DNA from 4 places in the Bifidobacterium sp. C0047B3 genome. Region 3 is predicted to be linked to each of the others. Evidence: riboswitches for the same ligand, from Rfam matches in the RefSeq annotation. Region 3 holds a riboswitch; each other region holds the start of a gene.
What was found. Region 3 has a riboswitch for thiamine pyrophosphate ahead of AC1EKT_RS02380 (ABC transporter permease). Riboswitches for the same ligand answer to the same signal wherever they lie in the genome.

Region 1 (6,056 bases), 570 kb from region 3:
GGCACACGGATGCTAATAATCCTTACGTTGTGACGATGGAGGAGAAGGACTACGCTAAGCTCACGGTTAATAAAAGTGAGGCTTCGAAGCCAACAAGCGATAAGGATAAGAAGACTCTGTTTGCTGATGTTCACGACGACTACGATAGCTTCTCTGGACTCAGCGACCTTAGTTTGTTCGCGTGCAAAGTCAATGAGGCTGGAGGCGCAACTGATTTTAAGAGCTGCAAGTCAATAATGAGCAATAATGGCTCCGTAAATGCTGCGGCGTTTAAGAAGCTCAAGACTGACGGTAGTGGAGTTGAGTACGCTTTGTATGGACGTGCAAAAGATAGCTCCGGCAACAAGAGTGAAGACTTTGATAAGAACAACATGGGTCGCTTAGTCGGCTACTTCAGCTTCGGATACTTAGTGCGTCCGGTTGCGCTGCCTTACAGCGGCGGCCAAGCTGCAATATGGTTCAGCTTCATGTTCGGCGTGCTGTTGGCGCTGTTCTTGGCATCCGGCGCATTCGGTAGGCGCGGATGGCTTGGCTCGGTGCTTAGCGGCAACGGCTTTGGCGGATTAACGGACAGCAAGCACTGCGACGCTTCGGCTGAAGCGATTCGAAGCGGCAATCTGTTCTTCAAACTCAAGTCAAAGTTCAAGTTCAAGTGGCTTCGGCTGTGATGTGTAAGCGAGCGTTACTTGAGTGGTATGTAAGTCCCCTTTTGCGCTCGCTGGCAATTCTTCGGACACTCGCGCAGTTTGCTTTCTGCATGAGTGTCCGATTTTGCTTGTTTTGGGACACTGGTGCAGTATGCGTTCTGCGTGCGCGACGACCTACTTGAGCGCAAATGTGGCGACGCAATATAATAAAAGTTATGACGCTAGTATCAAGCAAACAGCATGACGAGCAGCATGCTAAATCGCCTATGCAGCAATCAAATCCAATCATTCCGCGCGTGCTAAGCGTAGCTGGCACAGACCCAACAGGTGGAGCCGGGATTCAGGCAGATCTCAAGTCAATTATGGCGGCAGGCGGCTATGGCATGTGCATACCAACTAATTTGGTTGCGCAAAACACGTGCGAAGTTCGCGAAGTATTCACGCCGCCGGTCAGCTTTTTCCGCACTCAACTTTCGTGCGTGTACGACGACGTTACAGTTGACGCGCTAAAAATTGGTATGCTCGGATGCGCTGAATACATTGAAGCTATGCGAGACTGGATGCGCGATAATCCGGTTCCTGTAAGCGTGCTAGACCCTGTGATGATATCGACTTCCGGGAAGCGCTTGCTTGAGGCGAGTGCTGAAAATGCTATGCGAAAATTTATAAGCTGCGTTGATGTTGTGACGCCAAACGTGCCGGAATTGGCGGCTTTGAGCGAATCGCGCGTTGCGGAAAACTTTGAGGAAGCTTGCAATCAGGCGCGCGAGTTGGCTGCAAAAAATAGCGTTGTCGTAATCGTAAAAGGTGGGCACTTAACTGGCGAAGACGTTGGAAATACTGCGGTTTTCCCGGATGGCTACGCAAGCCACGTGCCAAGCGAGCGCGTTGAAACAAGCACAACTCACGGAACTGGATGCTCGCTTTCTTCTGCGTTGGCCACGAAAATTGGGCTTGCTTTGCGAGAGGGTAAGAGTTTAAGCGAGCACGATACCGTACTTCGCGCGCTTGAATGGTCGACTGCGTGGCTTCGCGAGGCGATTGCTGCTGGAAGTGAATTGCATGTTGGGCGCGGAGACGAGCGCGGGCATGGACCGGTAAACCATTCCGTGCGTATCCTTCAGCAAACTAAGTGATACTCGCGCAGCGCGCAATCTGCGTGAGTAACGAAAAACGGCAGAAACTGTGCAGATGTGTACAGTTTCTGCCGTTTACCAGCCAGATTCCGACCAAAACTTTACAGCGGTGTAAAGAAACTGTCGTTCCCGCACCAAAAAACGGCAGAAACTGTGTAGCCGTGTAAAATAAAGGTCGGCTACGCGCCAAAAAACGGCAAAAACTTTACAACGGTGTAAAGTTTCTGCCGCCTACGCGCTATGCTGCGCTCAAGCTAGCTTTACTCAGTAATCACGCGCTTAAGCTCGCGCGCAACTTTCCCAGCATCCTCAGCGCACATAAGCGCCGATACTGTGCAAACTCCGTCAAGCTCAAGACCGCGAATAGGGAACACTGTGTTCTCGTGAATTCCGCCAATTGCCAACGTTTTTACGCCCATAGAGTGCGCAACTTTCGCAACTTCGTTCACTCCGTCAACTCCCAGCGGTGGCACGTCGTGCGCTTTCGTATGCGTTTCAAAAGCGGCACCGATGCCAATCACATCCGGCAGCGGAACGTCGTTTTCTTTGCACTCGCGGTAAGCTTTCTCCATCAAATCTGGTCGCGCGCAAGAAAGCCCAACCATCCACTCTGCCGGCATAGCCTTTCTCGCCTCAACAAACGGCGTATCCTTTTGCCCAACGTGCAAGTTGAAACCAAGCTGAGCTGCGCAATCAACATGATCGTCAATAAACACAGGCACGTCGCCATGTCCGGAATCAATAAGCGCGTGGCGCAACTTCTTCGCTTTAGCTGCAATCTCCGCGTCGTCGGAATACTTATCGCGCAATTGCACAACTGTAACTCCGCCTTCAATCGCCTCCACAGCCACTTCTTCTTCCGGGCGATTTCCCATTCGCGGATCCGTTACCAAATATAGCGTCCAATCCACAGGCTCCACCGTAAACTCAATATTCGTCAAACTAAACATGTCGTTTACGCTAAGAGTTGAAAGCGCATCCATCCACAGCGTGCGGAAAGTGCCGGGAGCTGTGGTTTGGCGAGCTGCCCAAGTTCCAGCCGCTGCTGCGTGCACGTGCGCTGCAACAGTTGCTGCGAGCGGACGTTCCGGGTTTGCGCCAACGTATGCTGCAACCAACGCTCCCAAAGCGCAACCGGTTCCAACTACCTTAGTCATAGCTTTGTGTCCACCTGTTACGCGAGCTAAACATCCGTGAGCGTAAATCGCGTCTTTTTCTCCGGAAATTGCCACTACAGATCCGTATTTTTTAGCTAATTCGCGAGCAGCTTGAAGCGCGTCGTTTACGTTATCGTGAGAATCTACGCCTTTTCCGTTGCTTTCTTTGCCTGCAAGTGCCATTATTTCGGAAGCGTTTGCACGAATTACAGTAGGGTGGTGCTTAATAATTTCGCGTACAAAGCGCGCGCGTGGAGCAAGTGCTGGAACGCCGATTCCAACCGGGTCAAGCACCCACGGAGTATTGGCTTTTTCGCATCCTTCAACGGCTGCGCGCATGTATTCGGAAGTTTCTGGCTGATGGAATGTGCCAACGTTTATGAGCACGCCTGTGGCAATTTGCGCAAGCTCATGCGCTTCTTCTGGATCGGTTACCATAATTGGCGATGCTCCTGCAGCGAGCAGTGCGTTGGCTGTAATGTCTTGCACGATTACGTTCGTGATGCAATGGGTGAGTGGCTGCTGCGTGCGCACGCGTTCGATGCATTGACGCACGTCGTTAAGGAACATGCGTCGGCGTGCGCGTACAGAGAAGCATGTGTCGACTTGCGTTGTTGAGCTTGTGCAGTATTCGTTTGCTTCGTTGCAGGTATTTGTTTTTTCAGTGTTGCATGTTGTCATAATGTTTCCCTTCGCTAGCACTATCTAGATCAGGTTTTACGGATGTAATCTCAGCGCTTGACTTCACAATTTGTTGCAATTGCGCACTCCGAACCATCCTTCGACTATATCTTTTGTTCGTGACTTACGCTCTTTTGCGTTAGCGCTGCGATTTAGCGCGTAGGCGGCATAAACTGCGCGCGTCTGTAAAGTTTTGGTCGGAATCTAGCTGGGAAGCGGCAGAAACTTTACACAGCTGCACAGTTTCGGTCGGATTTTCTTGCGTTCGCGGCATAAATTTTACACGGCTGTAAAGTTTCGGTCGGATTTTCTTGCGTTCGCGGCATAAATTTTACACGGCTGTAAAGTTTTGGTCGGATTTTCTTGCGTTCGCAGCATAAACTTTACACAGCTGCACAGTTTCTGCCGTTTTCCGTTACTGGTGCAGATTGGCGCTCGCGCGGATTACGCGCTCGCTTACGAAACTCGCGTTGGAAGTCCACTGGACTTCCGACTTGAGCGAGTTTCCGCTCCGAGTTGCTTTCGTGCGCTAAATCGCAGCACTTGCAGGAATCTACAAAAATCGCGCCGCATTTTTGCAACTTCTTCTACATATTTTCGCTTGCAACTGTGTAAACATAAATATGGTAAACAATAAGTAGATTATAGAAGTTACGAAAGCGAGATAACATGGCAAACGATTCCACGCTAGAACAAAAGACTCCTCTCACCGCGCGCGAATACGCGACGCGCACAGCAATACGCACGATTGCAATCATCGCATCTGTTTATGGCATGGCTGCTTCGTGGGAAGGCTTGATGACCTTCACTTATTTTACGAATCTTTCTAACCTTATGATTTGCGTAGCTCTTGCTGGATCGCTTTTGCTTGATACAGCTGCATTTATGCGTGCTCGTAATTCTGCATGTTCCGCCGCGCAGCAAGATTCCGCAGCATCTTGCGCATGGTTCGACTCAAAATCCAACGCTTGGTACATTTTCAAATTCATGATGACCATCTCAATTGCTGTCACATTCACTTTGTACCTGTGTTTCTTAGCACCTACCAATAAGCTTGGTTTCGTTGGCGCTTATATGAATAACGGATGCAGCAGCCTTTGCGTTCACGCAGTTGCGCCGCTTCTTGCAATCGCTGATTTTGTGCTTTTTGATTATCGTTTCCGCTCTACTCGCGCACATTTGTATGTTTCTACTGTTCCGCCTCTTGCTTATGTTGCTTATGCTGCTATGCTTAGCGAGTTTGCTGGTGTTCGTTGGGGTGTTCATGCAATGCGCGCGCCTTATAATTTCCTCAATTATGGCGCTCCTGCCGGCTGGTTCGGCTTTGCACCGCAAACTTTTAATGCCACTACTTTGGGCGTTGGAGTTGCGTATTTGTTAATTGTGTTTACTCTTATTTTTATTGGTGTCGGCAGTGTATTTCTTGCTCTTAAGGATGCTCGCGCTCGTGCAATATTAAAAGAATAGTATTGTTGCGCGCCACTATTGCCTAATTGCTAGAATTAAGCGTATGAGTGAGGATACTGCATTACAAGCATTATTTGACGGTACGTTACGCAATTCTTCTGGCAATGTGACTAATGCGTTGCTTGTGTACGGTGCGCCGAATACTGGTAAAACGCAGTTTGCTGTGCGCGCAGCAATTTCCGGCTATAAGCGTTGGTCGCATAATGTTACTGCGATGGCTGTGCAAAATCGTGTTCTTGCTTCAAAAATTGACAATATTATTATTCGTCAAATTGGTGTAAGTAAGCAGTCTCGTCCAGTTGGCACTTTGGCTTCTTTGGCTTTTAATATCATTTCTGCTTGCTGTAAGTTAAAGAATGAGCCTTCGCCTAAGCTGCTAAATGGTGCTGAGCAGGATTCTTTGCTTCGTAAAGTTTTGCGCGCACACATTGAGCATGTTATGCGTGGAGATAATGGTGATTGCAATATATGCGCGCTTTTTAAGGATTATTTTGAAACGTCTCAATGGGTTATTCCATTAACTTGCGCAGTTTCTAATACTTCCGCCACTTCCGCCACTTCCAACACTTCCAACACTTCCAACACTTCCGCCACTTCCGAGCCTTCTGCGCCTTTCGCAACTCAGGCTGCTCAAGCAACTTCTTCGTCTCCAGAATTTTTGGCAGATAGCTTCGATATTAACAACGCTTTTATGCATCAATTGCGCGATATGCTCGCGCGTTTAGATGAGCTTGGTATTAGCGATTTTGAAAGCGAAAATTCAGTTCTTCGCGCTCTTAGTGACGAGCAATCTTACGCCAATAATAGTGATATTTTACAAACGTCTGTGCTTATTAAACGTAGATTAACTCAATGGCGTTTGGCGTTTGCTTTGCGAGCTGAATATCGAAAAATAATTGTCGACACTTATAAATCTTCTTTCCGACTTGACGCTTCGCAACTGTTGGTTGAGGGTGCAAAATCTGCGC
Region 2 (6,056 bases), 270 kb from region 3:
CAATTCAGTTTTTGCTTCCGCACTTCGTACTTCCGTACTTCCGTACTTCCGTACTTCCGTACTTTATGCTTTCACGCTTTGATACAGCGATGAGCCGGATTCTTGGAACTTTTTGCTCATCTCTTTCATACCGTCGGCAATTGCCTGACTGCGTGCTTCTTCAACGAGCTGCTCCTGCTGAGCTGCTCCGCCAAAACGCTTACGAATATTTTGCGAAATAGCCATCGAGCAGAACTTTGGTCCGCACATCGAGCAGAAGTGCGCCATTTTTGCCGGTTCTGCAGGAAGCGTTTCGTCGTGGAAGGCGATTGCGGTATCCGGATCGTAGCTTAAGTTGAACTGATCCAACCAGCGGAACTCAAAGCGAGCCTTACTGATTGCGTTGTCGCGATCCATAGCATGTGGATGGTGCTTAGCAAGATCAGCTGCGTGGCAAGCGATCTTATACGCAATCACGCCTTGCTTCACGTCGTCCTTGTTAGGCAATCCCAAATGTTCCTTAGGAGTCACATAGCAAAGCATTGCAGTGCCGTATCGTGCAATCTCCACGCCACCAATTGCGGAAGTAATGTGGTCGTAGCCAGGTGCGGTATCCGTAGTCAAAGGACCAAGCGTATAGAATGGAGCATTCTGGCAAATTGCCTTCTCCATCTCAATATTCATACGCACAGTGTCGAATGGCACGTGACCAGGACCTTCAATCATAACTTGCACGTCATGCTTCCAAGCGATCTTCGTAAGCTCGCCAAGCGTCATAAGCTCGGAAAGTTGAGCCGCATCGTTAGCATCAGCCAAGCTACCTGGACGCAAACCATCGCCCAAAGAGAATGCAACATCGTACTTTGCGAAAATCTCGCATAATTCTTCAAAGTGCGTATATAAGAAGCTCTCTTGATGATGCTGCAAGCACCATTCAGCCATAATTGAGCCACCACGAGAAACAATACCGGTTACGCGGTTTGCAGTAAGCGGCACGTAGCGAAGAAGCACGCCAGCGTGAATAGTCATGTAGTCAACGCCCTGCTCGCACTGCTCAATAACAGTATCGCGGAAAAGCTCCCAGCTGAGCTTAGAAGCATCATCCTCAACCTTTTCCAAAGCCTGATACATTGGCACTGTTCCAATTGGCACAGGGGAGTTGCGCAAAATCCATTCGCGCGTCGTGTGAATATCGTTACCGGTGGAAAGATCCATAACGGTATCCGCACCCCACTTCGTGGCCCACGTAAGCTTTTCCACTTCTTCGTCGATAGATGACGTAACAGCAGAATTACCCATGTTTGCGTTGAGCTTAGTCAAGAAGCGCGAACCAATAATCATAGGCTCAGCTTCAGGATGGTTAATATTGCAAGGAATTACAGCACGTCCTGCTGCAACTTCTTCACGAACCAGCTCCACATCGCAATTTTCGCGTGTTGCAACATATTGCATTTCCGGAGTAGTGATTCCGTGGCGAGCGTACCACATTTGCGTAATTGGATGGTCCGCGCCCTTCATTGGCTTATGCGTGCGACCACGCCATTCTTTAGAAGCTTTGCCTCGCTTAATTGCGCGCTTGCCGTCATCTTGAAGATTGCGCCTGCGACCCTCATATTCCACAACGTCACCGCGGTCACGAATCCAGTCAAGGCGAAGCGGAGCCAAGCCTTCCTTCGGGTCGCACTTTGGGCCTTCCGTATTGTAATCCTTAAAAGGCGGGTTAGGGCCTACGCCAGGAGTATCCGAAAGCTTAATTTCCGTATAAGGAACTTCCAAATCGTAAGAACCATATTCATACTCAAAATGAACTGGAGTTGTTTTGCGAATATGAGCTTTATCGCGCTGAGTGCAACCGCGAGCTGCAATGTCAACGCGCTGTTGCTTAGCTAATTTTGCAGCATCCTTTGCTTCTTTAGCGTTAATAAAAGTTGGTTTCTTTTCTTGAGTTTCTGAAGATTTTGATTCAGAATTTTCTGCAACTATTACTCGCTTAGCGTAGCCGTGCTTTTCTTCGCCTCGCACAGCTTTCCAATGTTCAACAAACTCATGCATAGTTGATTCTGGTGTTTCTGAAGAATACAGTGCTTCAGAAACGAACCATCCTGCAGCCTTAGTGTGAGCGATTGTATCGATATCGTCGAGAGCAGTTCTTCCGCCAACTAGAACTGGGAAATCACTTGCGGAACAAATCGTATTAATTTTCGCTTCGTCCAGCGTTGTGTGGTTTGCTTCCAATTCGTAAGCGGCAGTAGTGCTTTCGCATCCTTCTTCAGGATTGTGCATTGCTGTTACGCAAATGTAATCGATGCATCCATCTGGAAGTTCGTTTATTACTTTAACTAAGCTCTCGGTTTCAACAGATAAGCCGATTACAGCATCTTCGCCAAGAAGTGCGCGAGCCTCTCTAGGCTCCATGTCACTTTGTGCTAAGTGCACTCCGTCAACTTTGATGCTTTGATTGCGAGCTTGCCAAACGACATCAACGCGCTCGTCGATAACAAAAGTTACAGAATCGCATTTGTTATTGTCTTCGATGATTTGTGCAATATCGCGTGCAATAGTGGTGATTTCTTTAGCGTTTTCATTGTTGCAATGAAGACGAATAAAAGTCGCTCCAGCGCGCAAAGCATCATCGACAATATCTGTAAGTGGACGATTATTACAAGCTTGTGGGTCTGCAATAAAGCAGGCGCTTAGATTAAATTGATTACGCATTGATGCGTACGGATAATTCGATGTCATACTAAAATCGTTGCTCCCTACGTTGTATTAACTAACAGGTTCGAAGGGTTAGATAAATTAATACCATCTCAGCCTTCTTTCGAAAGCACCCCTGCAAAATGTCGAATTACCAGCAAGTTTACACGATTATGTGCATTTAATTGGTGGTGGGTATGTTGCGAATTTCTTTAGCGTTCGTGATGATTGATTGCGCGTGAAATAAAATCTCCCAAGCTTTGCACAATCTGTACGAGGATAATGCAAAGAATAACAGCCACTGTCATCACATCGTATTGATAACGCTGGTATCCGTATCGTATTGCAATATCTCCGAGTCCGCCTGCTCCAACTGTTCCAGCCATTGCTGAGAATCCAAAAAGCGTAATAAACGTAAGTGCAGCTCCGCGAATTAGTGAAGGTAAAGCTTCCCACAGCAATACTTTGCAAACAATTTGCAATTTGCTTGCTCCAAAGCTTTGTGCTGCTTCGATTAAGCTTCCGTCAACTTCGGCTAAAGATTGTTCAACTACTCTAGCAACGAATGGTGCAGCAGTAATTACCAGAGGCACAATAGCTCCAGGAACTCCCAAAGAAGTGCCAACTATGAGACGAGTAAAAGGAATTATTGCAACTAATAAAATAATAAACGGCACAGAACGCACGATGTTAACAATCCATCCTAGAACTGCGTTAATTGGCGCGTTAGGGCAAATGCCTTTTTTGTTTGATGTAATGAGAAGTACGCCAACTGGAAGTCCAATAAGGTATGCAAAAAGTGTTGCAACTGACGTCATTACGAGTGTGTCTTGCACGCCTTCAATAAGTAAGTCGCCGTATTCGTTAAAAAATTGTGTAGCAGCTTCTAACATTGTTATTTCACCTCATTGGTAAGCGCGTTTGTTTGTTCGTCTGTTTGTGCGTTTGTTGGCTTATTGTTAAGCTCGCTTGCAATCGTGCTTGCAATTTTAGCTCGATGATTTTCCTGTTTTTCATCTGCAATAAGAGTTCGCAAAATATCGCTTTGTGGATTTGCAAAAAGCGTATCAGTGTCACCTAATTCCACAATGCGTCCGCCATCAATCATTGCAACTCGGTCGCAAATATTTCGTGCTACAGCCAGCGAATGCGTAATAATAACAAGCGTTACGTTGAGTTCGCGGTTAATTCGGCTCAATAAATCAAGGATTTGCGCAGTAGTTGTGGAGTCAAGTGCGCTTGTTGCTTCGTCGCAAAGCATAATCGACGGATTATTCGCCAATGCTCGCGCAATTGCTACGCGCTGCTGTTGTCCGCCTGAAAGCTGGCTAGGGTAGCGGTTTGCAAAATCTTTTAAACCAACTAAGTCAAGCAAGTAGTTTGCGCGTTCTTCTCGTTCCTTTTTTGCAGTGTGATTTAGCTCTAATGGGAAAGTTACGTTTCGCAATACTGTACGCTGCTGGAAAAGGCTAAAATTCTGGAAAATCATGCCAATATTAGTGCGTACTTTTGCAAGTTCTTTATCTTTTACTTCGCTAATATCATTTCCGTCAATAATAATTTTGCCAGAAGTTGGTCGCTCAAGCAGATTCATGCAACGAACTAGCGAAGACTTTCCTGCACCAGAAGAACCAAGAATTCCGAATACTTCTCCCGATTCAATAGTCAGATTAATGTCGTGTAATGCTTCGTTCGCTTTGCTACCTTTGCCGTAGCTTTTGTGAAGATGTTCGATCTGAATCATGCTTTTCCTTAACAGATTATTGCTTTCTGTGTGAAATATACTTCGTTACTAACTAGAGTTACTAACTAGCGTTATTAACTAGATTATTAACTAGCACGCACATTACGTATATTACACGCTTATAAAATAATGCCGCAAAGCATACACGAAGCATACACATGCGGCATTAGGTGGCTACATTGTGAGTATTATTTAGAAAACAGGGAGCACAGCGCCTTTGTAAGTTTTAGTAATATAGTCGCGCACTTCGCTTGTTTTCAAAGCTTTGAGTAAGGCTTTGATTTTTGCAAACTTTTCAGAGCCTTTCTTTACTACAATAATATTTTCATAAGTTTTAGCCGCAATGCCTCCAACTTTTTCTGAAGTAAGTGGGTCTTTAGTTGGGTTAAAACCAGCTTGAATAGCGTAATTGCCGTTCATGGCAGCAAGATCCACGTCCTTGATGGCAGTAGGAACTGTTGCTGCTTCAAGCTCTTTAAACTTCAAATTCTTAGGATTCTCAGTAATATCTTTTGTAGTAGCGTTAATATCTTTTGGATTCTTCAACTTAATCAATCCGGCATCTTGCAAAAGAAGCAATGCGCGAGCCTCATTAGTAGGATCATTTGGAACTGCAACAGTTGCTCCATTTGCTAATGCTTTAATCGTCTTAGTTTTTCCTGGATACAATCCAAATGGTTCAAAATGAATTCCACCTACTGAAACAAGGTGAGTTCCCTTTTCCTTATTAAAGTTGTCAAGATAAGGCAAATGCTGATAGTAGTTTGCGTCAACTTCGCCTTCTTCAGTAGCTGTATTTGGCTGCACGTAGTCAGTAAATTCCTTTACTACTAGCTTGTAGCCTTCTTTTTGCAAGATTGGCTTTACAACCTTATTTAAGATTTCAGAATGCGGAGTAGGCGAAGCAGCAACAGTAATGGTCTTGTCATCCTTTGCGCCTGCTTTTGAGCTACTGCAGCCACTTAAAGTGAAAGTCGCTAATGCTGCCAGTGCTGTAATTGATGCAATAACTTTAATTTTTCGCATATTTCCTGCTCCTTGTTCGGTGAAATTCGTTTAAAGTTAAATCCCCTTCGCGAGTAACGAATTATCAATATAGGCGAGAAAAATCAATAATTCTACACTTTGCTTATTAGTATTATTTATGACGTGTTAATAATTCGCATACTTGCAGTGTGAGAAGAGAAAAAATAAGTTTTTCAACACGTCACTTACTTGCAATGAAGCTATCTACTAGACTGTAATGTATGAGTTTTTTGCGATTGGCGTTAGCGCAGATAGATACCTGCGTTGGGAATATTGATAGCAACGTTGAAAAAGTTTTGAAGTATGCTGCGCGCGCAAAGCAGTCGTGTGCTCGCATGGTTGTATTTCCTGAGATGACTTTGACTGGGTATCCTATTGAAGACCTCGCCTTGCGTGCAACTTTCCGCACAGCTGCACAAAAAGCTGCAGACTTGCTTGCATCAAAACTTGCGGAAGAAGGCTTGGGGGAGCTTTACGTAGTAGTTGGAACTGTTGGCTTTGACGAGTCTGCTGGAAAGCCTCGAAACAGGCTTCTCGTTTTGCATGAAGGTAAATCTGTGTTGCAATACGACAAGCATTTCTTGCCAAACTATGGTGTTTTTGACGAGTT
Region 3 (6,056 bases):
AGTCAGGAGTAATATTCAAAATCGCGTAAACTATAGGCTTGTCAAGTGTATCAAAGCAGAATCGCCCTGCATTCCACACAATTGCTTTTTGCTTTAATAGCGAGCGCAAACTTGCAAGTAATTCTTGATCTTCGTACCATGCTTTTTCGCACTCTTGCATAAAAGGTTTAAGAGCAATAAGCGGCAAAATGAAGTCAATAGAAGACTCGGATACTTTGATAGCTGTATCAAAATGATCGAGAAAATCAGCTACTTTGTTTAAATCGTTTTCGCTAATATTTTCCCACGTGCATAAAATTTTTTGATTTACGCAAAGATCCTGCAGTAACGCTATATCTGCAATATTTTTAGAAGATACATTCTCCAAATTGCTTTCAATAATTCGCATTTGTATTCTTTCTTTCTAAAGCCTCATATTTAAAACTAAATTTATATTCCAAACTAATTAAAAACTTCGCTACTTTCAATAATATTAATCCAATTAGTGTCGCTAGTTTTATTAAGCTTATCTTGGATGAGCTCATGATAATTAGCATCGTCTGCGCTTATTTCAAGCAAAGGAACTAATACGAATCTGCGATTATCTCTTTCTTTGTGCGGAATCGTAAGATTTTCACTTTTTATAGTTTGACCACCAAAATCAATAATATCTAAATCGATTGTTCGAGGGCCCCAACGAACTATGCGCTTTCTGTGAAGACGCTGTTCAATATCATGAATAAAATCAAGCAATTCAAAAGCTGTTAAATCAGTGTACAAGCGTAAAGCAATGTTATAAAAACTGTCTTGCACTACGTCACCAACTGGTTCAGTTTCATACACTGAAGAAACGATAATATTGCTTATATGTGAATTTTGCTTCAATAGCGAAACAGCTTGACGCAAATTAAGTAATCTATCACCTATATTGCTTCCAACACTTATGTATGCACTAGAAATCATATTTCCCCCCAAAAAATAATGTCATTTATAGCTAAAAGTATATATCATAAACAATTAGGACTAGCCAACTTTAAGAATTCAAATAATAAATAATCTAATATCAAAAATTTTTATAACAAAAATGTCGCTGTAAATTCAACACTATTGAAGAGCAATTAAACCTACAACGACATTTTTCAATACGCTTTTATCTAAAATCTGTAAAAATATTTTAGATTCAAAAGTAGTATTTTCTAGTTATTTTATTTTGACTTATCTATTTTGCTTGAGCCTTGCTCAAAATTGTATCTGCAGAATGCTGCAACTTTTGCAACTCTTCTTCAGTCAAGTCAAGTTGGCACTGCTTCACAATACCTTCGCGACCAACGATTGCTGGGTAAGAAAGATAAGAATGATATTCCTCGCGATAGTTCGAAACAGGCATTTGCTCCTTTGAATCCGAAAGAACAGCATGAACCAGGCGAACTGCAGCAGCAGCAATACCGTAATTTGTATACTTCTTTCCGTAGAACACAGTGAAGCCGCCTTGACGGGTTTCTTCATCAACAGCATCTAAATCAATATTCTTTTCTTTTGCAAGCTCAACAATCGGCTGTTCAAGAACCTTAACTGTGGACCATGCAACGAACTGTGAATCGCCATGTTCACCCAAGCTATAGCCCTTCACAGCTTTTGGATGAACTCCGAAGAATTTGCCAACAGCGCGATGAAGACGTGCAGAATCAAGCAAAGTTCCAGTGCCAATAACTTTTTCATAAGGAAGACCAGTTGTTTCTTTATAAAGCTGGCAAATAGCGTCGCAAGGATTAGTAATATCAACTAAAACACCATGGAAGCCAGAAGCTTTAATCTTTGCACCAACTTCTTCAACTTGAACACGATTATGTTTAAGTTCTGCGAAACGATCAGGATTTGGGACGTCTAAAAGCTTAATATTGCCCATAGCGCTTACGATAACTTCAACATCTTTCAAAGCATCGTAATCATTGACAGTAATGTTTACATTAAAAGGCAAATTGTCCATTGAATCCTCAAAATCCAATGCATCAGCCTTAACCTTAGCTTCATTCTTGTCATACAGGTATAACTCGTCGGCGTAACCACCAACAACAAGCTGGTGAGCAACAGCTGCGCCAACATTTCCCATACCAATAACTGCTACTTTTCGCATAATGAAACATCTCCTTCTGTTTCGATTTTCTCACAAAAATATCACTATTATGGTGAGAATGAAAGTAAATTTAAGAAAATTTTTTGCGCGTTTCGATTTTTTCAAAAATATTTAATAAAAAACGGTCAGCCGTAAACACGACTGACCGTTAAAACTCAAAGACTTAAGAAGCCACTAAGTTACTTTAAAACTAAAAGTTACTTCATGTACTTCTTGCAAGCCTTGAATGCGCTGTAACCAGCATACTGAGCGGTAGAACCAAGCTCTTCCTCAATCTCAAGCAAGCGGTTGTACTTAGCAATACGCTCGCCACGAGCAGGAGCACCAGTCTTGATTTGGCCGGTGTTCTTAGCAACGGCAAGATCAGAAATGGTGGTATCTGGGGTTTCACCAGAACGATGGGAAACCATAGAAGTGAAGCCGTTCTTAGTTGCAAGCTCAATAGCGTCGAGGGTTTCGGTGACGGAACCAATCTGGTTCAACTTCACGAGCAAGGAGTTAGCTGCACCGAGCTCAATACCCTTAGCCAAACGCTTTGGATTGGTGACGAGCAAGTCATCGCCAACGAACTGCAAACGATCACCAAGACGCTTGGTGATTTCTGCCCAATCATCCCATCCTTCTTCCTGGAATGGATCTTCGATGGAAACGATTGGATACTCGTTGATGAGCTTCTCGTAGTAATCGAGCATGTAAGCAGATTCGCGCTCTTCGCCATCGAAACGATACTTACCAGTTTCCTTGTTGTAGAACTCGGAAGAAGCAACGTCAAGAGAAATACCAATCTGCTTGCCTGGCTCGTAGCCAGCGGCTGCGATTGCATCCATGATGTACTTCAAGGAATCCTCATTGGACTTCATCTTTGGAGCGAAGCCACCTTCGTCACCAAGACCAGTTGCCAAACCTTCCTTCTTCAAAACATTCTTCAAGGTGTGATAAACCTCAACACCAGCGCGCAAAGCATCGCTGTAGGTTGCGAAACCGTAAGGAGAAATCATGTACTCCTGAATATCGGTTGCGAAATCAGCGTGAGCACCACCATTCATGATGTTCATGTTTGGAACTGGAAGAATGTGACCATTGGTGCCGCCAATGTAGCGGTACAACGGAAGCTGAGCGGATTCAGCAGCAGCGTAGAGAGCAGCAAGGGAAACGCCGAGAATTGCGTTAGCACCAAGCTTGCCCTTGTTTGGCGTGCCATCAAGCTCAATCATCGTCTCATCAAGAGCGCGCTGATCGGTGGCATCCATGCCAATAACCTTAGGTGCGATTACCTCGTTGACAGCCTTAACAGCTTCCAACGTGCCCTTGCCTTGATAACGGGACTTGTCACCATCGCGACGTTCCCAAGCTTCAGCTTCACCAGTAGAAGCACCAGAAGGCACTAAACCAATACCCTGAGCGCCATCTTCGGTCTCCAAATAAACCTGAACAGTAGGATTTCCACGAGAATCCAAAATTTCGCGTGCATATACGCTTTCAATAGCTGCCACAACTACTCCTTTATACCTATGGGTTGTGATGACTCTTCCAAGACTAGTGCGTTTTATGGACGTTATATTGAGTATCAGCGTATTTATGCCGTGAACGTTCACAATATTTTGATTTAACTCGAGTCATATGAGCCAATTGTATATTTTTAAGCAATATCGTTTATAAATATCGATTTAAAATACAGTTGTCCATACCCTTAAGTGATAATGACCTCAGACACGGGGTGCGCAACTACATCGTGCCAAACAACAATACATACAGTGTTGCGCTGAGAATACACTCGTTGAACCTGATATAGCTAAAACTATCGAAGGGATTGTCGCATGACTTACAGTTCGCCTAATAAAGCGAAGAACATATTGAAGATTGCGTTTAAAGCGGTATCTTCGTGTAAAGTGTGGATTTCAACTATACTCATTTTGGTTTTGTGGTTTTTCACAACTCTTTCTCCAGTCGAAGACCGTTCTTTGCCATCCCCATATGAAGTAATACAAGCTTTTATTGATTTAAACAGCGAAGGCATATTATTAAAATCCTTAGGAATAAGTATTTTACGAGTTCTTTTAGGACTTTTGCTAGGAATTATTTTTGCTGTTCCTGCAGGCATACTTGCAGGAGGCAGTAAGCTTGGCAATATTGTAGTTGATAAACCAAGCCACATGTTGAGGTCAATTCCATTCCCGGCTTTAGCTCCAATATTAATAATTTTCCTCGGAATAGATGAAACGATGAAAATAGCGCTTATAGCTGTTGGCGTTTTTGGACCTATGTACGTTAATATTCGCGACGGAGTTCGTAATATTGATCCAAAACTTCTTGAATTAGCGCAGGTTTATCACGTTAAAAAATCTACTATTTTTATATCTATTTTGCTTCGCGGCACACTTCCAAGTTTTATGACAGGTTTGCGATTTGCAATATCTGTAGCATGGGTTGCATTAGTGACTTGCGAAACAGTTAATTCTTCTATTGGAATTGGATACATTCTTTCAAGAGCGCAAGAATTCTTTAGGCCAGATCAAATGATGGCATGCGTTATTATGTACGCAATTGCAGGTCTTGGATCTGAGCTTACTGCAAATATATTAGAGTATCTCCTTATACCTGAACGCAGATTAGATAGAAAATCACGCAAATAATCTAGTAATATCAACATTTTTCTAAAGTTAACTACTTTTTAAAATGCATTAAATTGCTTTTTAAGAATTAGTCAATATTTAGAATCAACAACCAAATAATAACAACCAAACAAACAACAAATAATAACAACCAAACAAAAGGAGCTATATATCATGGCTAATTTAAAAATGCGATTTTCTAAAAAGAGCATTATTGCATTAATCTGCGCTGCTTGTGCAACTGTATCTCTTGCAGCTTGCGGAAGCTCACAAAAATCATCAACCGCTTCTTCAAAAGAAGACGCTGGAACTATGAGAGTTGCTTATCTTTCTACAGCAAATTATTTAACTACTTTGAAAAATGAGAAATTCCTTCAAGATGAATTTGGCAAATCTAAAGTAGTTTACACTGGTCCTTACACTCCAGTTGATGGTCTTACTGCCGTTATGAGCGGAAATGCAGATGCTACAACTACTGGAACTGGACGCTTCATTGATTTGATTGCTGAAGGACAGCCATGGGTAGCTTTTGCGCTCGAATATTACAATGGTGATTCTCAAGGAATCGTTGCATCCGCAAAAAGCGGCGTGAAAACACTAAAAGACTTATATGGTAAGAAAGTTGCTATTATTCACAACGGTGACACTGGCGATTACATGCTTCACCGCGCATTTGATAAAAGCGGTTTAGACGTTTCTAAAGTTAACAAAGTTGAGATGAGCCCTAAGAACTTCCAAGCAGCATTTACTTCCGGACAGATTGATGCAATTTCCTCATTCGATCAGAATCTTGCTGCAGCAATGACAACTCCAGGTGCAAAATTGCTTGTAAATGCTAAAAAGTACGGAAATATGAACGTTACTATTCACATTGTTTCTAAGAGCTTTGCCAAAAAGCATCCAGATCTTGTTAAGAAGATGTACAAGGCTCTTGTTCGCGAAGCAAAAAAGTCTCATAAAGAAAACAATGTTATTGGAAACGCTTACAAGCAGCTCGGAGCAAGCGAAACTATTATTAAGCAAATTGAAAAGTTTGACAATCCAACTATTCGTCCAATCGATGAAAAAGGTTTGAAAATGATGGAAACTCAAGCTAAAGAATACGTGAAATATGGTTTAATCAAGCAAGCTCCAAAGAATTTGAAAGATTCTGTAATGGATTGCACAAAGTAAATTAATCCATTTATCTATAAAACACATATTCATAAAAAACAAAAATTAAATATCAAAATAAAATAATATATAACTGATTAATCAAAATTAAAACAAAGTTATATAACAAGATTATATAAACATGATTTAGAGCAACGCAGTAGGAGTAAATATGAACA
Region 4 (6,056 bases), on a different contig from region 3:
TTAGGAATACGACCAGCATCGTGAGCAAGCTTTCCAGCGATTACAGCAGCAGCCATTGCACGACCCATCTTCACTGGGTCTGGGCAGCGAGTTACAGCGCTTGCAAGAAGCACACCAGAGCAGCCGATTTCGAAAGCTTTAACAACGTCGGAAGCAGTGCCAACACCAGCATCCAAAATCACAGGAACGCCAGCTTCCTTGCATTCTTGAACAATCAGTTCAATGTTTCGAGGATTCAAAATGCCAAGACCAGTTCCAATTGGAGCACCACCAGGCATAACAGCCTTCACACCAAGAGAAACCAAGCGACGAGCCACAATCGGGTCGTCATTCGTGTAGCAAAGAACGCTAAAGCCTTCTTCAATAAGCTTTTCTGCAGCAAGCAAAACTTCGCGAGTATCTGGAAGCAAAGTATCGTCGTCTGCAATCACTTCGAGCTTAATCCAGTCGGTTCCAAGAGATTCGCGAGCCATTTTTGCTGTAAGCACGGCGTCATGCGCAGTTTTGCAGCCTGCAGTATTTGGCAAAACGTTAATATTGTGACGCTGCAACATGCCGTAAATATCCACGCCAGTTTTTGCGTGACGACGCAAAGCAACCGTTGCTACTTCCGCACCAGAAGCCACAAGTGACTTCTCCATAATGTCAATGCTTGTCATGCCACCAGTGCCAAGCAAAAGCCTTGAATGCAAAGTCTTACCGCAAAGCTGCCAAGTATCGGCACTTTCTTCTGTATTATTTTCTGTCATTTTAAGCCTTTTATTTAAATTTTTTTTGAAACTATACTCAAATTATTTGAAATCAGCCGCCTTGAACTGCACTAAGAATCTCGATTTGATTCCCATCACATATGACGGCTGATTCCCATTGCGTGCGAGAAAGCACATCGTCGCCAATTGCGACCGCTATGCCGGGTCCTGCATCCGATCCATAACGTTGCGCAATAAGCTGAGCAACAGTCAATCCGTCTTGCACTTCAACAGTTTCACCATTGACTACGATTTGCATAATCTAACCTTTACTAACTAAAAGCTGAATTACTAAAAGTACTTTCTGCATCACATTTACGTCTATATTTGAACGCTTCACACAATTCACAGCGGAATCTAGCGAATTCACTGGAATTAGCAATTAGAAGCGAGCAGGATTGCAGCTCTCCAAGAAGCCCTTTTCCTTCTCAGTCAACTCTTGCTCAAGCACAAGCTTTGTAGTCAAAGAAGAACCCAAAGCGGTGAGCAAAATGCCGTGACGGAAGTAACCAGTGGAAATCGTGGTGTGCGTCTTAGGATCAATGCCAATGAACGGCAAATCGTCTGGAGTTCCTGGGCGGCCGCCAGCGGTAACCTCAGTAATCGAGCATTCCTGAATGCCAGGAAGCACGCTTGCAGCATCGCGAAGTAAGTCGAGTACGCCGCCAACCTTTGGAATATCGCGGTCGTCTTCACGAGAAGTAGCGCCGAGCACAAGCTCGCCTGTTTCCTTAGCGCGAGGCACCAAATAAACTGGGCGGTCATGCACAAATCCACGAACCACAGAGCTCAAAATTGGGCGCAAAGGCTCTGGAATAGTCATACGAATCATATCGCCCCACACAGCGCGAAGCTTAAGCTGCGGAAGCATATCCTTAGCACCCAAACCGGATGCCAAAACTGTGTCTGGACCCAAATCATCCGGAGTGCTTGCGCGACGCTCAATAACAACACCGCGCTTTTCGAGCGCATCAATCATTGCTGCAGTGAAAAGACGAGGATTGATTTGATGGTCGTCCGGCACGCTTACAGCGCCAGCAATAGTTGGCGAAAGAGCAGGCTCAATCTCACGAAGCTTACTCACAGAAATATGCTCAGCTCTACGGCCGTAACGATGCTGCAAGTTTAGCAACTCGTTTACGTGCTCGTTATCTGCAGCGTCACCACCGATTACATAAGAGCCGCACTCTAAGTAGCCGGTTGGCTTATCGGTGTACTTTGCAACCGAATCAACCAATTCCTTATACATAGTTGCAGACTCAAACATAAGAGGATACAACGCTTCTTGCTGATATTGCATTTCTGCGGTAGGAGCTAACATGCCGGCAGCATGGTGAGAAGCACCAGAGACTGGATCTGGATCAATTATGCTAACTTTTACGCCAGCTTCCGTAAGTCTCCACGCTGTTGCTAAACCAATAATACCTGCACCAATAATACGAATATTTCGCATATATACTCCTTCCCTACGGCGGCATTACCCGCATCAGGTTTACGGTCGGCTTTCGCCCTCTCAGCCTGTATAGAACAGGCTCCCGCGGATGTAATTCTTGACCTTCAAGAATTACAAATGCAGAACGTTGCAATATTGCTAACTTAGCAATACCCAAATGCTGCAGGTAGATGTAACGAAATTATGTGAATTTCATCACACTACCGTGCAGCATTCTAGCACTTCTGGCAAAAATTTGTTAACTGAACCGGTATGTCAAATCGCAAAACTAAGCATTTTCGTTACTGACGCAGTACGGTTTCTGCGTTAGTAACGCTCACTACCGTTTTTTCGTTTCTCCTGCAGTACGCGTTCTGCACTAGTAACGCACTTTGCCGATTTTTCGTTTCTCCTGCAGTGTGCATTCTGCACTAATAACGATGCGCGTAGTTACTGAGTTATTTTTGGTGTGGCGCGAGTGTGAAATTGAGATGGGTGTGAGGAGTGGGTGTTGATTGTCTCGCAGCGCTACGCTCCTATACCTTACTTGGACTTAGCGGTTGCGTAGTTGAGTTTAGTTTTTTAGTTACTTTCTTTCAAAAACAGTATTCGTCAACAAGATTATTACTATCGTTCCGCTTTTATATTGCTCGACCAAGCAATTCCTATCTCCCACTATTAGTAAAACCGCTAGTGTTTTTGGTGTGGTGGGTGCGTCTGGTGTGGCGCGTGCAGCAGCACGGACGCTAGTGTTCACTAAGCGACAAATACTCAGCGTCTGCAGAGCAATAATGCTAAAGTTCACTAATCAATAAGTAATCATTGTTAGCAGAAGCATAACTGCAAAGCTACAAAACCACTTTTCGCAGAAGCGCAACCGCAAAGCTTCATGAGCAGCGTTCGCAAAGCAATGATGCAAAGCTTCAGGAGGTTTGGGGAAATACTATCGTTAATTTACGCGACTGTAAAGTTTCTGCCGGATTAAAGCGCGCAAACGACCTTTTCTGTACACGACTGTAAAGTTTCTGCCGGATTAAAGCGCGCAAACGACCTTTTCTGTACACGACTGTAAAGTTTCTGCCGGATTAAAGCGCGCAAACGACCTTTTCTGTACACGACTGTAAAGTTTCTGCCGCTTTTTGGTGCGTAGGCGGCATAAACTGCGCACGACTGTAAAATTTCTGCCGCTAGCTGTTACTAGCGCAGTCAGCGCTCGCGCGGCAGCAAGAAAAAAAAATCCCTCGCGGATTATCGGAAGATAACCTGCGAGGGATTTTAGTTATGAGCGAGGCTACTCGTTGGAATGCTTGCGGCGGCGAGAAGCAACGCCAGCAGCACCAAGTCCGGAGAATACTGCAGCAAGACTTGCAAACAAGCCAGTTGCAGCACCCGTCTTAGCAAGAGCGCTAGCATTACCGGAAGCGCCAGAGGCATTACGCCACGCAGCCTTAGCAGCCTGAAGCTTCCTCAAAGCCTCATCAACCTGAGCCTGAGTTGCATTCTTATCAGCAAGCACACGCTTAGCCTCAGCCAAAGCCTGCCTGTAAGCTCTAGCTGCCGCAGTGTTTGCATTAGTGTCTACAGAATTATTAACTTCGACTTGCAAAGCAGACTTATCAACCAAAGCACTCTGAGAATCACTAGTATCAAAACCATCCCCAGCATCAGCATCGGTATCATAGCCGCTACCGCTACCAACACCACTGCCAGCGCCAAACGGGTGATTAAGCTTATACTTAGCAGCCTGAAGCTTCCTCAAAGCCTCATCAACCTGAGCCTGAGTTGCATTAGGATCGTTAAGCACGCTGTCAGCCTCAGCCAAAGCCTTCTTATAAGCCTCAATATCGTCGCGTTTGCCAATAATGAAGTACAAAGACTTACGGAACTTAGCATCATCATCAGCCTCAGTCTGAAGCTTAGACTTATCCGTCTTATTAGAATCAGTAAGCTTCTTCTTAGCATCCTGAAGCTTCTTCAAAGCCTCGTCAACCTGAGCCTGAGTTGCATCCTTGTCGCCAAGAATCTTGTTAGCCTCGTCGAGAGCCTTCTTGTAATCGTCAATAGCCTTCTTAGACTCGTCATCACCCTTAGCTTGAGCATTCTGATACTCAGGAGACTTAGTGAAGTCACCATCATTATCAGCTTCCTTACGCAAGTCATACTTGATTGTGCTGTAATCGTCTTCAATCTTCTTCTTAGCAGCTTGCAATGCATCTAGAGCATCGTAAAGCTCTTTCTGGGTTGGGACGTCAGTTGCACCATCCTTTGGCTTGCCAGTAGTGCGGTCGAACTTCTCAAGAAGCTTCTTAGCAGCCTTAAGCTTTTCGTTGTATTCTTCGAGCGCCTGCTTAGACGCATCATCACCCTTAGCAGTCGCGTTCTTGAACGCAGGAGTGTTCTCGAACACGTCATCACGCTTGTCTTTATCTCCGTCCTTAGACTTATCAACTTCTTGCTGAAGCTCAGTAGAACTGGTCTTGTAGTCAGCAGTAATCTTATCTTTTATGTCCTTCAGCTTCTTAAGAGCCTCGTCAACTTCTTGCTGGGTTGGGATTTCCTTTTCACCAGACTTTGGCGTACCGTTCTCATCGAACTTTCCAAGCAAAGTCCTAGCTTTACTCAACGCTTCCTTATAAGCGGTGACGTCAGCATTATCCTTGCAGTCTTTACCCTTCTTAGATTCAGCGTTCTTGAACTCTGTAGTATTCTCAAAGTCATCTTTACCAACGGTAGTTACACCGTCAGCAGTAGACTTCGCAGACTCATCCTTCAAATCCTTAGCATTAGTCGTAAAGGCGTCATTGATAGCTTTCTTTGCCTTTTGCAAGGCTTCCAAAGCTGTCTTAACATCAGCATTAGTTGGCTTTTTATCTGGATCAGCATTCGGATCTGGGTTCTTCACCTGATCGATAATCTTCTTCGCTGCTTCAAACTTATCGTTATAATCTTGAAGCTTCTTGGTGGCAGAAGTATCAGTCGTTGCAGCATCGCCAGTTTCAGACTGCTTCTTATACAGAGCATTCTTGTATGGAATCGACTCCTCGAATGGAGGTGTTACAAGCTTGCCGTCTTGAGTTTTGTCGCCAACCTCCTTTTCAAGAGGCTTTGCGTCGGTCTTGTACTCATCTTCCACTGCCTTGCGAGCGTCACTGAGCTTCTTAAGCGCAGCATCAACCTTAGCCTGAGTTGGAATATCAGTTGCGTTAGCCTTCGGCTTGCCATCTTTACCAAACTTGTTGAGCATAGTCGTAACTTCAGCTAGAGCATCCTTGTATGCCTTAAGCTTAGCATTGTCACTGCCGCCTTCAGCTTTCTTAGCTTCGGCGTTCTTGTACTCTGGGCTATTAGTAAATGCTCCACCGTCCTCTCCGAGCGTTGCTTCGTCTTGGAGAGCCGTTGCATCGGTCTTGTAGCCATCGGTAATAGCTTGCTTTGCCTTCTTCAACGTTTCGAGAGCATCATCAATCTGCTTCTGAGTTGGACGCTCACTGAGATTAGTAGCGTCTTTCTTAGCGAGTAAATCACGTGCAGCCTTCAAAGCCTTCTTATAGGCATCGACTTCGTCATTGTCTACCTTATTGCCGCTATCGTCATCCTTCTTCTTGGCGTCGGCATTCTTGAACTCTGGCGAGTCCTCAAACTGACCAGCCGTTGGAGCGGTTGCGCCATCTGCTTGAGACTTCTGGGCTTCCTCATCAAGCTTAGTGGTAACTGTCTTATAGTTATCCTCAAGCTTCTTGCGAGCTTCGTCAAGAGTCTTCAAAGCTTCATCAATCTGCTTCTGAGTTGGCTTAGCGTCGAGAGGCGTATCCTTGCCATCGTGCTTTGAGAGCAACTCCTGAGCCTCGGCCAATGCCTTGTCGTATGCTTTCTTA

Region 1: linked by a shared signal. The riboswitch ahead of thiM (hydroxyethylthiazole kinase) and the one ahead of AC1EKT_RS02380 (ABC transporter permease) in region 3 are both predicted to bind thiamine pyrophosphate.
Region 2: linked by a shared signal. The riboswitch ahead of thiC (phosphomethylpyrimidine synthase ThiC) and the one ahead of AC1EKT_RS02380 (ABC transporter permease) in region 3 are both predicted to bind thiamine pyrophosphate.
Region 4: linked by a shared signal. The riboswitch ahead of thiO (glycine oxidase ThiO) and the one ahead of AC1EKT_RS02380 (ABC transporter permease) in region 3 are both predicted to bind thiamine pyrophosphate.

The regions. Positions count from the first base shown of each region.
Region 1 is NZ_JBWPWH010000001.1:46,876-52,931, forward strand. It holds gene AC1EKT_RS00135 (hypothetical protein) at 1-668, shown strand, start outside; gene thiD (bifunctional hydroxymethylpyrimidine kinase/phosphomethylpyrimidine kinase) at 863-1,783, shown strand; gene thiM (hydroxyethylthiazole kinase) at 2,044-3,621, opposite strand; TPP riboswitch at 3,611-3,722, opposite strand; gene AC1EKT_RS00150 (hypothetical protein) at 4,291-5,088, shown strand; gene AC1EKT_RS00155 (PD-(D/E)XK nuclease family protein) at 5,132-6,056, shown strand, end outside.
Region 2 is NZ_JBWPWH010000001.1:345,384-351,439, forward strand. It holds gene thiC (phosphomethylpyrimidine synthase ThiC) at 64-2,721, opposite strand; TPP riboswitch at 2,719-2,824, opposite strand; gene AC1EKT_RS01205 (methionine ABC transporter permease) at 2,889-3,569, opposite strand; gene AC1EKT_RS01210 (methionine ABC transporter ATP-binding protein) at 3,572-4,420, opposite strand; gene AC1EKT_RS01215 (MetQ/NlpA family ABC transporter substrate-binding protein) at 4,613-5,446, opposite strand; gene AC1EKT_RS01220 (NAD+ synthase) at 5,668-6,056, shown strand, end outside.
Region 3 is NZ_JBWPWH010000001.1:617,984-624,039, forward strand. It holds gene folP (dihydropteroate synthase) at 1-388, opposite strand, end outside; gene folK (2-amino-4-hydroxy-6-hydroxymethyldihydropteridine diphosphokinase) at 442-942, opposite strand; gene AC1EKT_RS02370 (L-lactate dehydrogenase) at 1,199-2,113, opposite strand; gene eno (phosphopyruvate hydratase) at 2,311-3,606, opposite strand; TPP riboswitch at 3,817-3,941, shown strand; gene AC1EKT_RS02380 (ABC transporter permease) at 3,931-4,746, shown strand; gene AC1EKT_RS02385 (ABC transporter substrate-binding protein) at 4,900-5,898, shown strand; gene AC1EKT_RS02390 (ABC transporter ATP-binding protein) at 6,050-6,056, shown strand, end outside.
Region 4 is NZ_JBWPWH010000005.1:42,142-48,197, reverse strand. It holds gene AC1EKT_RS05680 (thiazole synthase) at 1-749, opposite strand, end outside; gene thiS (sulfur carrier protein ThiS) at 802-1,008, opposite strand; gene thiO (glycine oxidase ThiO) at 1,132-2,202, opposite strand; TPP riboswitch at 2,196-2,298, opposite strand; gene AC1EKT_RS05665 (peptidase) at 3,473-6,056, opposite strand, start outside.